3 regions of the Pseudoalteromonas sp. APC 3893 genome follow, and region 2 is predicted to be linked to each of the others. Evidence: predicted binding sites of a transcription regulator. Region 2 holds the regulator's gene; each other region holds the start of a gene.

Region 1 (5,382 bases), 130 kb from region 2:
GCACACATCCACCACCAAATAACCTTGCTCGCTCTGAGGTGCACGCAGTGGCTTTATTGCAGAAATACATAAATGTTGTGTGGCAATGGAAATATAAGGCGCAGTAAAGCAGGTTTGCTGATGTGCGAGAATTTCTTGAAAGTAAGGACGATCACTTAAATCCTGCGCGTTCCCTTTGTTATTAAGCACTTTCATATACTCACGTTTAAAACAAACGTTATCACCTTGCTGTAAACCATCTTTATCTAAGCAATATTGTAATTCTAAAAACGGATATTGAGCTACCAGCAAACGGTTATCTTGCTGCTTTTTAATGCCATCTTCTAAGGTTGCGAGAATCGAGTTTAGTAAATCATGGATCACTGTTTGATATTCTTGATAACGCTCAACACTACTTATATAGCTCATTCTTGCCATAGTTGCTTCTCCAAACCGCTGTACAGAAGAGGTAGCAATAACAGAACCAACTTTTTAAAGCTAATATATATCAATGCATTAGCTTTATAAAAGTGAATGTATTTAGTTATATTGCACCGTATCTGTGCGGCTATGGTGCATTTTCGCAGATAGATTAAGGCCTAATACTGATATTTTTAACTGCAACTACCGCTTTGCCACCCATTGCATCCTTTAAATCTGGCACTAAATAAACTGCGTCAACATGCTCTTTTATTATACCTTTATCTACTGAACTGGTAGGCGTCCAGTTTGGGCGAGAGAAGTCGCTTAGATTAATACATTTAGTTTGCCAATGAGTTTGTGCCGGCAATGTATATTGATAATGAGCATAACTTTTATCGCCCTCACCACCATAGTCTTGTTGCGATAGTTTAACGACGAGATCGGTACTACTTTTGTATTCAAGCATAATGCCTGATTGACCTGCGAGGGTTTTATTCGGTAAGTCATAGATCAATTCAACCCAGGAGTTATTTTTAGCGTCGACCCGAGGCACCCTACTAAAAGCTATCCATACTTGTTCTTCGTGTAGTAATGCTTTTTTAATGGATGCTGTACTACCATGAGGGTCTGTCGCATAGCGCCAGTCACTGTCATTGAGGGGTTGGTTATTGTTTTTAGTAAAGCCACAGCTTTGTTTGGCCATTACTGAGAATGGAAGCAGCGAGCTCAAAACTAACACAGGTAAAATTCTAATGAGCATATCAATTCCTTTTCAATTTTTCACAAGCTTACCCTAAACTCGGTTTTATTTCAGACACAAAAAATGGGCACTCAAGCCCATTCCTTTAGCAATGAAAGCAGTTATTGCTTAATCATCTGCTTCGTCATCAAAATCATGTGACTGGCGCTGTGCTGGCCTTGCAATGATTTCGACATAAAAAGACGATAAACCCTGCTTTTCAATTTCGCTGATACAATTATTAATTTCGGCAACATGCACAATTTGCGCTTCTTCTACTGTGTTACCAAACTTACAATCAAATGCCCAATAATCAGCATCGAACGGCAACGTTTTGTTACGCTCTCTTTTCAAATATTTTTTCACTTCATGCTTTGCAGCGTCGACCATGCGAGGGTATTTGATTTTCTCGTGATTCAGCGTGAATGTTTTCTTCATTACTTTCCTAAATTACCTTGGTTTAATGATAATGGCATTTTTGAATCCCATTTAAGGGCATTATAGCAACTGCATATAAATTTGGGTGCTTTTTTTACACTTAACGAAATAAATTACTTTAACGACTAATTATTACAATACAGTGTCATGCTTGCGCTAAGTGAAGGGGCTGATGTAGGGCATCATTATTGAGGCTATCATAAAAGGCTGCTGCGTCCATCTGGGGGTTATCTAGTTGGGTTTCTTTATCAAGGTGGCGCTTACGAACCACGGGTTCACAGTTATCAATGATATGAAGTGGGATGTGATTTTTATCGTCTCGAACAGCAAGTGGCTCTGGTGATAAACAACTACGTAAGCGTATGTCACTCATGCCTGCTTGTTGCAAACGTTGCGCGTTATGCTCACCAATGAGCATATCAAACTCATCTGGGGCAAGTGGTTGTTTAGGTCCGGCCCCTAATTCTGCGCGCAGTTGTGATTCATCATATTCTTTTACATCAGCGCCAAATGGGGTTTTAGGTAAATGAAACTGACTAAAATCCAGAGCATCATGAGATAACATTGCTAAAAGTAACGCAAACTCGCCACGACGTGATTCACTCACGCTTTTCGCGAGGCGATTGTCGAGCTGACTCTCTGTGATTAACAATCCATCGATTTGCATAGACTTTAGCCGATTATGTTCATGAATAGATATTTATCGGCATTATTTGATATTTCTTTAGCTTTTTTCTTTACTTAAATAATAAGTTTGCTATTATCGGCGCCGTTGCATTGGAGGGGTTCCCGAGCGGCCAAAGGGATCAGACTGTAAATCTGACGGCTCAGCCTTCGCTGGTTCGAATCCAGCTCCCTCCACCACTTTTCTTACCGCTAAGTTAAGTGGGGCCAAATGTAACAAAAATAGTGTGGAGGGGTTCCCGAGCGGCCAAAGGGATCAGACTGTAAATCTGACGGCTCAGCCTTCGCTGGTTCGAATCCAGCTCCCTCCACCACTTTCCTACTAAGTATTATTTATTATCATTCACTTCTTCTATTTTATATCTCAAAAAAATTAATTAACTATTTAGTACATCCCTCAATCAGTTCTCTAAACCAGCCTATTGCAACTAAACAATTGAAACACTTTCTTAAGCGCATATGTTTTAACTCACTCAAATGGCGCCACCAAAACCACCCTAAGCCTTTCTATGCCTAGTTTGCTATATTCTATTTTACGATTACTTTAATCTGTCTCACACGGCCTCTGAGGCTGAGTTTACATTTGAGACACTGGTTGGTTCTAATTTAAAAAAACGGACGGGGATAAAATACAGCTTAAAAGCGTATTACGTATTTAGTGGATATTAATTGATGGAATAGATGTGGTTTACTCGACTAGCTTTACTTTTGCTAACTGCTTTAAACAATCACAGCTAAAGCTTGTTCCTACGGGGCTATTTCAACTCGCTAACTTTACTCTCGCACCCAAAAACCAAAACAGGTTGTAACCCGAAGGCTACAACCTGTTTTATCTGCGTTGATAAACAGCGCGTATTAGTTAAGTTTTTCTCTAATACGTGCAGATTTACCAGAACGCTCACGTAGATAGTAAAGCTTAGCACGGCGAACTGCACCGCGACGCTTAACTGCTACGCTATCGATAAGAGGGCTGTGCGTTTGGAATACACGTTCAACACCTTCACCGCTCGAGATTTTACGAACTGTGAATGCTGAGTGAAGACCACGATTACGCTTAGCGATTACAACACCTTCAAAGGCCTGTAGACGCTCTTTAGCACCTTCTTTTACACGCACCTGTACAACTACTGTATCACCAGGGCCGAATGCTGGTACGTCTGTTTTTAGCTGCTCATTTTCAAGCGCTTTAATAATATTTTGGTTTACTTTTGCCATTATGTTTCTCACTTTCCTAGGTGTAACTGTCTTCTAGCCACAAGCTTTTTGGTACTCTTGCTGAAATTTTGCGAGTAATACCGCTTGCTCCTCAGTCAGAGCTAGGTTATGCAACAAGTCAGGACGTCGTAACCAAGTTCTGCCTAGTGACTGCATTTGCCGCCATTTAGCTATCTCTTGGTGGTTTCCACTGAGTAATACAGCAGGAACCTGTTTGTCGTCCAATGTTTCTGGCCGTGTATAGTGAGGACAATCTAGCAAGCCATCCGAAAATGAATCTTGCTCTGCTGATTGGTTATGCCCTAACACACCTGGCACTAATCGCGCTACTGCATCAATTAATGTCATGGCTGGTAGTTCACCACCACTCAAAATAAAATCACCAATTGACCATTCTTCGTCAACGTATGACTCTATTATTCTCTCGTCTATACCTTCATAGCGACCGGCAATCAAAATCAGCTTTTCAGAGTTTGCGAGTTCGCTCGCTCCTTGCTGATCTAATTTGCGCCCTTGCGGGGACATATAAATTACTTTTGCACCATCACCTGCCGCTTTTTTTGCGTCAAGAATGGCTTGTTTCAATGGTTCAACCATCATTAACATACCCGGCCCGCCCCCGTAAGGACGGTCATCAACGGTTCTATGCTTATCAGTTGCATAGTCTCGCGGATTCCAGCAGTTAAAGTCGATTAAACCACTTTTTACTGCACGACCTGTTACACCTTGCTGTGTAATGGCATCAAACATGTCCGGGAAAAGGCTGATAACCCCTACCCACAACGAACTCGTTTGACTCATTAAAAGCCAGGATCCCAGTCTACGGTAATTTCTCTCGCTTCGTGTTTAACTTCTTTAATAACTGAATCAGTTAAAAATGGAATTAAACGCTCAGCTTGGCCAAATGCATCTTTATTATTTGCTTTCACAACTAATACGTCATTTGAGCCTGTCTCCATCAGGTCATCAACAGTGCCTAAGTTATAACCTTTATCAGTTACAACCGACATGCCAATGAGATCTCGCCAATAGAATTCACCTTGCGGTAATTCTGGTAGCTGCGCTGAATCCACAGAGATTTCAACATTGGTATACGCCATTGCTTGGTCTCTGTCGTTTACTTGCGCAAACTTAGCGATAAAGCCTTTGTTGTGGCGACGCCAGTCGACCACTTCTAAGGTCTGCCATTTACCTTGCTGCCCTATCAACCACGGGCTGAAATCGAAGATCCCTTGGGGATCATCAGTAAATGAATGTACCTTAAGCCAGCCCTTTATACCATACGGGGCACCGAGCTTTCCTACGACAATTATTGATGAGGTGTTCTCTTGACTCATGGTTACACTTACGCCTATTAAGCCGCTTTACGAGCGTCTTTAACTAACTTAGCTACACGATCTGAAAGACCTGCGCCTTGACCTACCCAGTGATCAACACGAGATAAATCTAAACGAACTTTTTCTTCCTGACCTGAAGCAATTGGGTTAAAGAAACCTACTTTCTCGATGAAGCGACCGTCACGCGAGAAACGGCTATCCGCAACCACAATTTGATAGAAAGGGCGTTTTTTAGCGCCACCACGTTGCAAACGAATAGTTACCATACCGTCCTCTAAATAGATTGACTGTTTTCATTAATAAGATTTACTCCCCAGTATGGGGAGCTGGGGAATTGTACGAGTTTTTAGCAACAATGCAAGTAAGAAGTGATCTAAAATTCCAGTTTAGTAGATTAAACACTGATCTGTGCGTCAAATAAGGAGTTGTAAGCAATTGAATGCATAAATTATCCACAAAAAAAGAGGCGTTTCGCCTCTTTTTAAAATTAATTTGCCTGTTTATTATGCAAAATTAACTACTGTATTAAAATTTAGGTCCGCCGCCGCCCATCATACCCGGTGGCAT
Region 2 (5,382 bases):
AATAACGAAATACTTCGTCAAGGTGGTGTATACGCATTAGTGGGGCCTACTGGCGTTGGTAAAACTACCACGGTTGCTAAGTTAGCCGCACTGGGCGCGCAAAAATATGGCGCAGATAAAGTCGCGCTGATCACAACCGATACCTACCGTATAGGTGCTTATGAGCAGCTTGCGACGTATGGTCGTATAATTGGCTGTGGCGTAAAACAAGTTAAAGATGCTAACGAATTAGCAGAAGTGTTATACCATTTACGAAATAAACGACTAGTATTAATTGATACGGCGGGAATGAGCCAACGTGATTTACGTTTAACAGAGCAATTAAACACGCTAATGCGTAATCAACGTGTGGATATTCGTAATTATTTAGTCTTAAGCGCAACGGCACAAATTAACGTGTTACAGGAAACGGTACGACACTTTAAGAAAGTACAATTAAGTGGCTGTATTTTCACCAAATTGGATGAGTCGCTAAGTTTAGGTGAGATTATTAGCGTAGCGATTCAAAATCGCCTTCCAATAGGGTATCTTACTAACGGCCAGCGTGTTCCTGAGGACATTCGTGTCGCTAATTCAGAAAAATTAGTAAAAAAAGCTGAACAATTGTATTTAAAAAGAACAAAAGCACAACATTCACGACGTCAAGCAGTGGCGTCAAGCACAGTAGGGATGTATGATTAACACAGTATTAGATCAAGCAAGTGGCCTGCGAAAAATGAGTCAAAACAATAATAACGGTGTAAAAGTTATCGCTGTTACCGGTGGTAAAGGCGGAGTTGGTAAAACCAACGTGTCATTAAACACTGCAATCGCGCTTGGCCAGCTAGGCAATAGAGTTTTAGTACTGGATGCCGATTTAGGTTTAGCAAATTGTGATGTGATGCTAGGTTTACGTGTTGAGCGTAACTTATCCCATGTTTTATCGGGTGAATGCGAGTTAGATGAAATTTTAGTCGAAGGCCCCGCAGGGATAAAAATAGTTCCCGCAACGTCCGGCTCACAAAGCATGGTGGAATTATCGCCATCTGAGCATGCTGGTCTTATCCGTGCTTTTAGCGAGTTAAACACTGAATTTGATATTTTAATTGTTGATACCGCTGCTGGTATTTCTGATATGGTGTTGAGTTTTTCCCGTGCAGCACAAGATGTTATGGTTGTTGTATGCGACGAACCCACCTCAATCACCGATGCTTATGCCCTCATAAAGGTCCTTAGTCGTGAGCATGGTGTTTATAAATTTAAAATAGTTGCTAATATGGTGCGTAGCATGCGTGAAGGCCATGAACTATTTGCTAAATTATCTAAAGTAACTGACCGATTTTTAGATGTCTCTATGGAGTTGGTTGCTACCGTTCCTTACGATGAAAACATGCGTAAATCTACCCGCCGCCAAAAAGTAATTGTTGAATTATTTCCAAATTCTCCAGCGGCAGTTGCTTTTAAAACTTTGGCGACAAAAGCAGTTAAATGGCCAATACCTAATCAACCATCAGGCCATTTAGAGTTTTTCATAGAAAAATTAGTAAACGGCTAACTATGACAGCATCGGTGAGCAAAGCGATGGGCTATCAATCCACAGCAAATTTAAATGCAATAGTTGAAAAGCACGCGTCGCTGGTGAAGAAAGTGGCGTGTCATCTAATTGCACGTTTCCCACCGAGTGTACAGCTAGATGATTTAATTCAATCAGGCATGATAGGTTTAATTGAAGCGTCGAAAAACTTTGATGCTGCAAAAGGTGCCAGTTTTGAGACCTTTGCAGGTATTCGCATTCGTGGTGCAATGCTTGATGAAATGCGCCGTGGTGATTGGGCCCCTCGTTCAGTACATCGCAATAGCCGTATGGTTGCAGAAGCAATTACAGAACTAGAAAGTAAATATAATCGTGAGCCTAAAGATAGTGAAGTTGCTGAAAAACTTGATATTACGCTAGATGAGTACCATCATATTCTAAGTGATGTAAACTCAAGCAAAGTTCTGGGTATCGAAGACTTAGGGGTTGATGAAGATGTTATAACCCCAGTTGGGCAAGACTTAGCACTGGACAAGCCCTTTAATAACGTTAAGAATGAACGTTTTAATGAATCCTTGTTAGCAGCAATTAAGTCGCTACCAGAGCGTGACGGCCTTGTTCTTTCGCTCTATTACAACGATGAAATGAATTTAAAAGAAATTGGGCACATACTCGATGTTAGCGAGTCGCGTGTGAGCCAGATACATGGTCAGGCGATGATTAAGCTAAAAGCAAAAATCAATGACTGGATAAATTAGAAGTAAGTAAATATAGGTTCAGACCTCACCGGAGGATGTTTTGGATAAAAACATGAAAATTCTTGTTGTTGATGATTTTTCGACGATGAGACGTATTATCAAAAATCTGTTAAGAGATTTAGGTTTTACTAATGTGCAAGAAGCTGATGATGGTTCAACAGCTTTACCAATGCTACAAAATCAAGAATTTGATTTCGTAGTGACTGATTGGAATATGCCAGGTATGCAAGGTATTGATTTATTACGTGCAATCAGAGCTGATGACACGCTTAAACATATCCCTGTGCTGATGGTAACGGCAGAAGCTAAAAAAGAACAAATTGTTGCTGCTGCTCAAGCCGGCGTTAATGGCTACATCGTAAAACCTTTTACTGCTGCAACACTTAAAACCAAATTGGAAAAAGTGTTTGAGCGCCTAGGCTAATTAATAGGAGAGGCTTATGTCAGCACCTGCTGCGCCTCAGATCACTTTAGAACAAGCCCGTCAGCTTGTTGTTCACCTTGAAAACGGTGAGCAAGACAAAGCTGATCAGCTCATCCTTGATGCGGCGACAAAAGAGCAATCAGAACTTTTTGCTGAAGTTGGTAAATTAACCCGCCAACTTCATGACGCGCTAAAGAATTTTGAACTCGATACGCGGCTCTCAGACTTAACAACTGATGCAATTCCTGACGCAAAGCAGCGTTTAAATTATGTTATGGAAATGACAGAAAATGCTGCTAATAAAACCATGGATGCAGTTGAAGCTAGCTTGCCAATAGCACAAGAGTTGGCTGATGAAATCGCCCAGATAAAGCCGACTTGGGACCGTTTAATGAGTCGTGAAATTGAGCTCGGTGAATTTAAGTCACTGTGTCATAGTTTAGATAAATTCATGAACCACTCCCACACTAAGACCGACGAACTGCAAGGTCTAATGACTAATGTGTTAATGGCGCAAGATTATCAAGACTTAACAGGGCAAGTGATCCGCCGCGTAATTGATTTAGTTAGAGAAGTTGAAGATAGTTTAATACATTTATTGACTGCATTTGGTAGTCATGAAATTGACGAAGCTAAAACTAGAATAGCAGCTATAGAAGAAATACCGCCTGCAAAAACGACATTAGCAGGTCCAGAAGGGCCAATTATTGATAAAGAGTCGCGAGATGATGTTGTCAATGGGCAAGATGATGTTGACGATTTACTGTCAAGTTTGGGCTTCTAAGAGGAGAGCACTGCATGAGCTTTGAAGTCGATGAAGATATTTTACAAGATTTCCTAGTTGAAGCTGGAGAAATTCTTGAGCTTTTATCAGAACAGCTAGTAGAACTTGAAAATAATCCAGATGATACCGAGTTACTAAATGCTATTTTCCGTGGTTTTCATACCGTAAAAGGTGGTGCGGGTTTCTTAAGTATGACAGAGCTGGTAGATGCCTGTCATGGTGCAGAGAACGTATTTGATTTACTGCGTCAGGGCGTTCGAAAAGTTAACTCAGAGCTCATGGATGTAATATTACAAGCGCTCGATACAATTAATGAAATGTTTGCGACAATACAAAATCGCGAACAACCAGAACCCGCCGATCCTGAATTACTCGCTATATTACATAAGTTAAGTCAACCGCCTAGTGCCGATGAAGAGCAAGCGTCAAGCGCGCCAGCGCAAGAGTCTGAAGCGCTCGTCGAAGATGCTGATTCAGCAATCGATGAAGATGACCCTTTTGCTTTTGATATGTTGTTCAATGGCCAAGTTGACGACAAGCCAGAAGAAGCACAAATTGATGAGATCACCGAAGATGAGTTTGAAAGCTTATTAGATGAACTCCACGGTAAAGGTCAGAGTCCGATAGCGAATACAAGCGCTGCGCCTCAAGATAATGCCAGTAGCAGCGATATTACCGATGATGAATTTGACAGTTTACTCGATGAACTACATGGGGTAGGTAACTTTGGTGCGGTAAATCCTGCTCCAGCGCAAGAAGAACCTATTGAAGCAGCTACAACAGCTGAAGTGAAAAGTGTAGCGGCAAGCTCAGCATCAGACGATGAAATCAGCGATGACGAATTTGAAGCACTACTAGATGAATTACATGGCAAAGGTACTGCTCCTAAAGCGCTTACTGCGAGTAGTGTAGAAGATGATGCACCGAAGCCTGCTACAGAAGCGAAAAAACCTGAAGCAAAGGTTGAAAAACCTGCACAAGTAAGCAAGCCTCAACCAGCAGCATCAAAACCCGTTGAAAATAAGGCACCTGCGCCAGCAGCAGGTACAGCTAAAAAACATGCTCCACCTCAAGCTGAAACAACCGTGAGGGTTGATACGAAGCGCTTAGATCAAATCATGAATATGGTTGGTGAACTTGTATTAGTGCGTAATCGATTAGTAAGTTTAGCGACTAACACAAATAATGAAGTGATGGGCAAAGCAATCTCTAATTTAGATGTTGTGACTGCCGATTTACAAGGTGCGGTAATGAAAACCCGCATGCAACCAATCAAAAAAGTGTTTGGTCGTTTTCCACGCGTAGTCCGTGATTTAGCGCGTAGCTTAAAAAAAGATATTAACTTATTGTTAGTGGGTGAAGAAACAGATTTAGATAAAAACTTAGTTGAAGCGCTTGCAGATCCTCTTGTTCACTTAGTGCGAAACTCGGTCGACCACGGAATTGAAATGCCTGACGTACGTGAGGCCGCGGGTAAACCAAGAACAGGTACGGTTACTTTATCGGCTTCGCAAGAAGGCGACCATATTTTGTTGACTATTCGAGATGATGGTGCAGGTATGGATGCTGAGAAGCTGAAAAAAATAGCCATTAGCAAAGGTGTGCTTGATCATGACCAAGCGAGTCGTTTGTCAGATACTGAAGCATATAATCTAATTTTTGCGCCAGGCTTTTCAACCAAAGAACAGATTTCAGATATTTCCGGCCGTGGCGTTGGCATGGATGTAGTAAAAACTAAAATAACCCAATTGAATGGCTCAGTAAGTATTCAATCTGAGTTAGGTGTTGGCACTATATTAGAAATCAAAGTACCACTGACATTAGCTATACTACCAACCTTGATGGTTGTCGTTGGTCAGCAAACGTTTGCGTTACCGTTAGCCGGGGTAAATGAGATTTTCCA
Region 3 (5,382 bases), on a different contig from region 2:
ATTTTGCAGACCAAGTTCATTTGCCTTATTAAATGTCTCTCTCAAGTCATCATTAAACGGCGCCACTTTATTTGCTACTTCTTTTTCTGGAGCTGGTTTGTTTTCTTCATAACCTTTAATTGATGCAAATGTTTTAGTTTGCTTTAGATCCATCGAAAAAGCGACCAGCTGCTCGCTGCCTAAACTAAGTTCTTGCGCTTGCTCAAAGGCTTCATCTAAATCACCACCAAAGAAAGTTTGACTGACACTTTGTAAGTCTTCCATTAAGGCATTGATTGCCTCTTGTTCATCTTCATTTAAATCGCCATTTACTGACATACTAAATGAAAGCTCACGAGATTGAGATGACTCACTAGCAAAACCTTCGCTATCACCAGAGCGCTGATAGCTACTTGCTGATTGCTGAGTAAAGGCATCGGCAAAGCTAATACTTACTTCATCACCTTCAGCAGTTGTAAAATTATACTGCGCATTATTGCTTAAACTTAAATATTGCGCCTGACTAACACTGACAGAATCCGGTTGAGGGTTAAATAGGTCGTCTTCAAATTCATCAAGACCATTAAAAATGCCCTCTTTTGATTTTTCGATACCTTGTTCAATATCGTCATTTAAAACACCAGTATCTTTGAGTTCTGCATACGCATCATCAATACCTATTTGAACTCCTTTGCGAGCATCACTAAGCATGCCTTTGAGCTTGTCATCATCAGCGCCATCCGCTTGCGCTTTTTTTACAGCACCTGTCACAAAGTCTAAAACATTCTTTACGATTTCTTCAAAATCAAACAAAGGCTTGTCTTTTTTCTCGTGCTCAACAGGTAATCCAAGCGCTTCTGCCATTTTGTCGCCCAATACTTTTGCCGCAAGTTCTTTACCACGTTGCTGATAACTGTCTTGTGGGGACTGTATTGTCGGCTGCGTTAATGCGACCTTACTGCTGTTTTGATTGACGTTATTGTTTGGGACATAACCAAAATTGCCAATTTTCATAATCCGACTCCTATATTTGCATTCTTTATTATCGGCAAGTTTACAAAAACCTAAAGTAAAACGAACAAAAAAACAGCACTTACTTTTACTCAAAACTAGACAAATACTTCCGGCCCCCTACAATAGCGCCGACAAATAGCTTAAAGATAGAAGGTAGTGGGCATAATGGCAGTTATTAAAATCGATACATCAACGTACGATGCACAACTAAGCGAGAAAGAGCAGCGTATTATTGCGCAATTCCAACGTTTTGGGGTTGAGCAATTAGAAGTATTTGGCTCAGAGCCTATTCACTACCGTCAACGGGCTGAATTTAGAGTATGGCATGATGGGGATGATTTGTTTCATATTATGTTTGATCAAGCCACAAAAGAAAAAATACGTGTTGATACCTTTGACCCTGCAGCACCTTTAATTGGTGAAGTCATGGCTGCCATGATCGATAATTTGAAAGGCTGTGAAATACTACGCCGTAAGTTATTTCAAATTGATTACCTATCTACTTTAAGCGGTGAAATTTTAGTTAGCCTACTTTATCACAAACCACTTGATGAGCAGTGGATGACAGAGATAAAAGCATTAAAGGCTAAACTAAGTAACACATACAAAATTGATTTTATTGGCCGAGCTCGAAAGCAAAAAGAAGTACTCGGTGAAGACTTTGTTACTGAGCGCTTAACTGTAAATGACCAGGAGTTAATATTCCAACAAGTTGAAAATAGCTTTACGCAACCAAATGCCAAGGTGAATATTAAAATGCTTGAGTGGGCACAACAGCTATGTGCTCCACTTAAAAACGACTTACTAGAGCTTTATTGTGGTAATGGTAACTTCTCTATCGCATTGGCAGGTTCATTTAATCGAGTGCTTGCAACAGAAATATCTAAGTCTTCAGTGCATTCTGCACAGTACAACATAGCTAAAAATAACGTCACTAATTTAGATATTATTCGTATGTCGAGCGAAGAGTTTACGCAAGCAATGAATGGCGAACGTACTTTTTCACGTTTGCAGGGGATTGACTTAAAAAGCTACGACTGCCAAACCATTTTAGTTGACCCTCCACGTGCAGGTATGGATACACTCACCTGTGACTTAGTCGCTAACTATGAAAACATTATTTATATCTCATGCAACCCAGACACTTTGGAACGAGACTTAGATCATTTATGCCAAACCCATGAAGTTAAGCGTTTTGCTATTTTTGACCAGTTCCCTTATACCCATCACATCGAGTCGGGTGTTTTCTTACAAAAGAAATAGACTGCTCAGCATGAAGCCAGCGCTTTTAAAAGTGCTGGCATTTGCACCTCACTAAATACTTTAATACCATTTCGTTCTAGTAATGCCGCCGTTAATCCCATTCCCGCAACTTTAATACCACGGTGCGAGTCATCATAAATTGTATTACGACCACATGATGGGCTTGATTCCTTTAGTAGTGCAAAGCGGATATTATGAGACATACATAATTGTAAGGCCTTCTTCGCGCCTAACCTGAATGCAGCCGTTACATCTTCATCGGCATTTGTAATCACTTTATCGTGTCTGATTTCAGCTGGCGCTCTAGGTGTCGATAATCCACCAGCAACCTCAGGGCACAACGGTATAATAAGACCTTGTGATTGCCATGTAGTAATTTGTGGGTGAACTAGCTTTTGCCCAGTACCGTCGTAACGGACAGACGTACCGAGTAAACAACTTGAAACGAGTATTTTTTGCATTATTTCTCTAGTAACAAAAAAGCTCCGCGTACGGAGCTTTTATAAGACCAATCTGCTTCGTTATTTAGCAGCTAAGTAGTTAATCAATTTACTAATATCTTCAGGCGCTGTAATACCTGTTTCACGCCCAAGATTAAGCTTGTATTTACCATTTACGATAAAGGTTGGTACGCCTCTTAGCGCCCCCTTCTCTTTATAGTAATCTTGCTCGCGTTTCATTTTTGAGGCCATAGTACGTACTGAAAAGCTTTTATAAATTTTATCAAATTTATCACCATCAACACCTTGCGCTACAAATACATCTTTAATGTCAGCCAATTCATTAAACTTGGCGCGCTTCGTGTGAATGTGATTAAACATTGCTGCAATCAATGCATCTTTTTGTGGTAGCACTTCAGCTGTAGCAAGAGCTTGAGAAATCATTTGCTGGTTTTCAGTATCGCGTACACCCACAAAATCCACATGACTTTTTTTGAACGTAACGGTTTTGTCTAGTTTAGGTTTAACATCGGCAAGTAAAGCTTCATAGTTATTACATGCAGGGCAGTAAAATGAAAAGAACTCTTTTATTTCAGGCTTTTTACTGGCGCGGTCAGATACTACATCGTAGTGCACGCCCTCTTCATATTCTGTTGGTGCGGCAGTTACGGCCAAAGGTAATAAAAGTGCCAGTAACCCAGCTTTAACTAATTTGATCATTATTCATTAACTCCAAAAATTATTGTTGTAATAGCTTATTGTTGCAATAAAAAGGCAACTAACTCATCAAGCTGCTGTTGGCTTTTGATAGTATTAATATTGATTTTATACTTATCATTAACGATAAATGTTGGCACGCCTGTCAAAGCACCCGCTTTTGAAAACTTATTTTGTTTATCTTGCATTGCACGTTCAGCTGAAATTACAGGCATGCTAGCAATTTCTTGATCAAATTTAGCTTTATCAATTCCATTTAGCTCAAGCAGCTGCTTTACATCTTTAATGTTATCAAGCGGCGCACGTTGCACATGAATACTATTAAATATTTGATCAGCAACTTGCTCACCTTTACCATTTAGCTTTGCAATAATATAAGCATAGCTTAAGTTACTTTGCACTTGTGGAGATAAACCTCCTAAAAAGTTTACGTGATTTTTAATAAACTCAGTGCCTGCTGGTAAGCTTTTTTCCATCGCCTTTGCCACCGGTTCAAATTTAAAACAGTGTGGGCAATAAAATGAAAAGAACTCCGTAACTTGAGGGGTTTTACTTTTTTCAATATCTAATACCGTATATTGGTCACCCGCTTTAAAGTCAGCGGCCATAGCGGCGAATGGCAAGCATAATAATAGTAAACTCAGTTTTAATTTTTTTAGCATTGGACTCTCTATTCATTTTCTTGAAAATAATTTATGGCAGTAACTTTAGCGGTGGTTCTTGCAGTGCCGAGTACTGCTCTTTTAAAGCTAAAATTTGTTGCTCCCAGTATTTGTCATCCGCAAACCAAGAAAAGTTCCTTGGAAATGCAGGATCATCCCAGCGTTTAGCTAACCATCCCATATAATGAATCATACGCATAGCACGTAATGGTTCAATCAATTTAAGTTGAGCGTGGTCAAAATCACAAAACTCTTCATACGCAACCACTAAGGTGTCTAACTGTAACAGTTGATTGTTTCGATCGCCACTGAGCATCATCCACAAATCTTGTATTGCCGGCCCTTGTCGGCTATCGTCTAAATCAACAAACATCAGTGCATCTCCCGACCATAGAATATTACCAGCATGGCAATCACCGTGTAGACGAATCGTTTCAACGTTTTTGTACTGAGCTTTTGTCTCAGTGATCACCATATCTAAAATGGTATAAAACGCAGTCCCAAGGCTTGCGGGAACGAGATTACTATTTTTTAGCTGAATTTTAGCTGTATCTAAATATTCATCACAGCCGATCAACGGTCGCTCTTTAAACTCGCTCGCTTTCGCAACTTGATGCATACGACCAATCAAACGGCCTAAGACATCTAGTTGGTCAAGGTTATCAACTTCAAAAATTCGCCCTCCAACACTTGGGAACAAGGTAAATAAAGACCCATTGTGTTCAAATAAACTTTCACCATTATGAATTATAGGTGCTACGACTGGCACCTCCGCGTCTGCGAGTTCAAATGCAAAGCTATGTTCTTCTAATATTTGTGCTTTGCTCCAACGCTCAGGACGATAAAACTTAACCACATAGCGGTTACCGTCTTCAGCTTTAAACTGATAAACCCGATTCTCGTAACTATTTAATGCTAACAACCCCGATTCAGCATAAATTCCAATGCTTTCTACGGCATCTAAAATACTGTCTGGTGTTAAACCTTCAAAGCTAAATTTACTCATAATTCTCATCAATATAAAAAAGCGGGAAAAACCCGCTTTTTAATTTATGTTAGTGTACTTAACTATCGCGCTTTAAAAAAGTTACTCGGCTGCGAAATTTTCGAGCTAGGGTCATTTACTGGCGATAAAACAAAGTTAAACTCAGTCATTGGTTTTTTCAAATCATACGGATCTACCACTAATGACAATGGCACATTATGTGACTCACCCGCTTGCACCGTGAATGTTTGCTTACCAATGTATTTAAAGTTTTCTAATCCCTCGACCTTAATATTAAAGCTTTGCTCATACTGTGCTTTGT

Evidence for each region. The regulator FliA, encoded in region 2, starts transcription of late flagellar genes. The targets are predictions, from matches to a motif close to CTAAAGNTNNNNNNNNNNNNGCCGATA.
Region 1: a site for FliA is predicted at 2,281-2,307, ahead of QMA12_RS06420 (VC2046/SO_2500 family protein). Genes of this name have one in related genera too.
Region 3: a site for FliA is predicted at 1,023-1,049, ahead of QMA12_RS20825 (DUF5610 domain-containing protein). Genes of this name have one in related genera too.

What each region holds. Positions count from the first base shown of each region.
Region 1 covers NZ_JASDCD010000003.1:96,622-102,003, forward strand. The annotation lists gene QMA12_RS06405 (general glycosylation pathway protein) at 1-417, opposite strand, end outside; gene QMA12_RS06410 (carbohydrate binding domain-containing protein) at 572-1,162, opposite strand; gene QMA12_RS06415 (DUF6172 family protein) at 1,271-1,579, opposite strand; gene QMA12_RS06420 (VC2046/SO_2500 family protein) at 1,725-2,246, opposite strand; tRNA gene QMA12_RS06425 (tRNA-Tyr) at 2,359-2,443, shown strand; tRNA gene QMA12_RS06430 (tRNA-Tyr) at 2,493-2,577, shown strand; gene rplS (50S ribosomal protein L19) at 3,119-3,478, opposite strand; gene trmD (tRNA (guanosine(37)-N1)-methyltransferase TrmD) at 3,512-4,279, opposite strand; gene rimM (ribosome maturation factor RimM) at 4,279-4,815, opposite strand; gene rpsP (30S ribosomal protein S16) at 4,833-5,081, opposite strand; gene ffh (signal recognition particle protein) at 5,341-5,382, opposite strand, start outside.
Region 2 covers NZ_JASDCD010000003.1:225,449-230,830, reverse strand. The annotation lists gene flhF (flagellar biosynthesis protein FlhF) at 1-681, shown strand, start outside; gene QMA12_RS07095 (MinD/ParA family protein) at 674-1,534, shown strand; gene QMA12_RS07090 (RNA polymerase sigma factor FliA) at 1,561-2,271, shown strand; gene cheY (chemotaxis response regulator CheY) at 2,312-2,695, shown strand; gene QMA12_RS07080 (protein phosphatase CheZ) at 2,712-3,479, shown strand; gene QMA12_RS07075 (chemotaxis protein CheA) at 3,494-5,382, shown strand, end outside.
Region 3 covers NZ_JASDCD010000034.1:21,410-26,791, reverse strand. The annotation lists gene QMA12_RS20825 (DUF5610 domain-containing protein) at 1-993, opposite strand, end outside; gene trmA (tRNA (uridine(54)-C5)-methyltransferase TrmA) at 1,159-2,256, shown strand; gene QMA12_RS20815 (DUF523 domain-containing protein) at 2,262-2,717, opposite strand; gene QMA12_RS20810 (thiol:disulfide interchange protein DsbA/DsbL) at 2,778-3,416, opposite strand; gene QMA12_RS20805 (thiol:disulfide interchange protein DsbA/DsbL) at 3,452-4,075, opposite strand; gene QMA12_RS20800 (serine/threonine protein kinase) at 4,107-5,081, opposite strand; gene ccoG (cytochrome c oxidase accessory protein CcoG) at 5,144-5,382, opposite strand, start outside.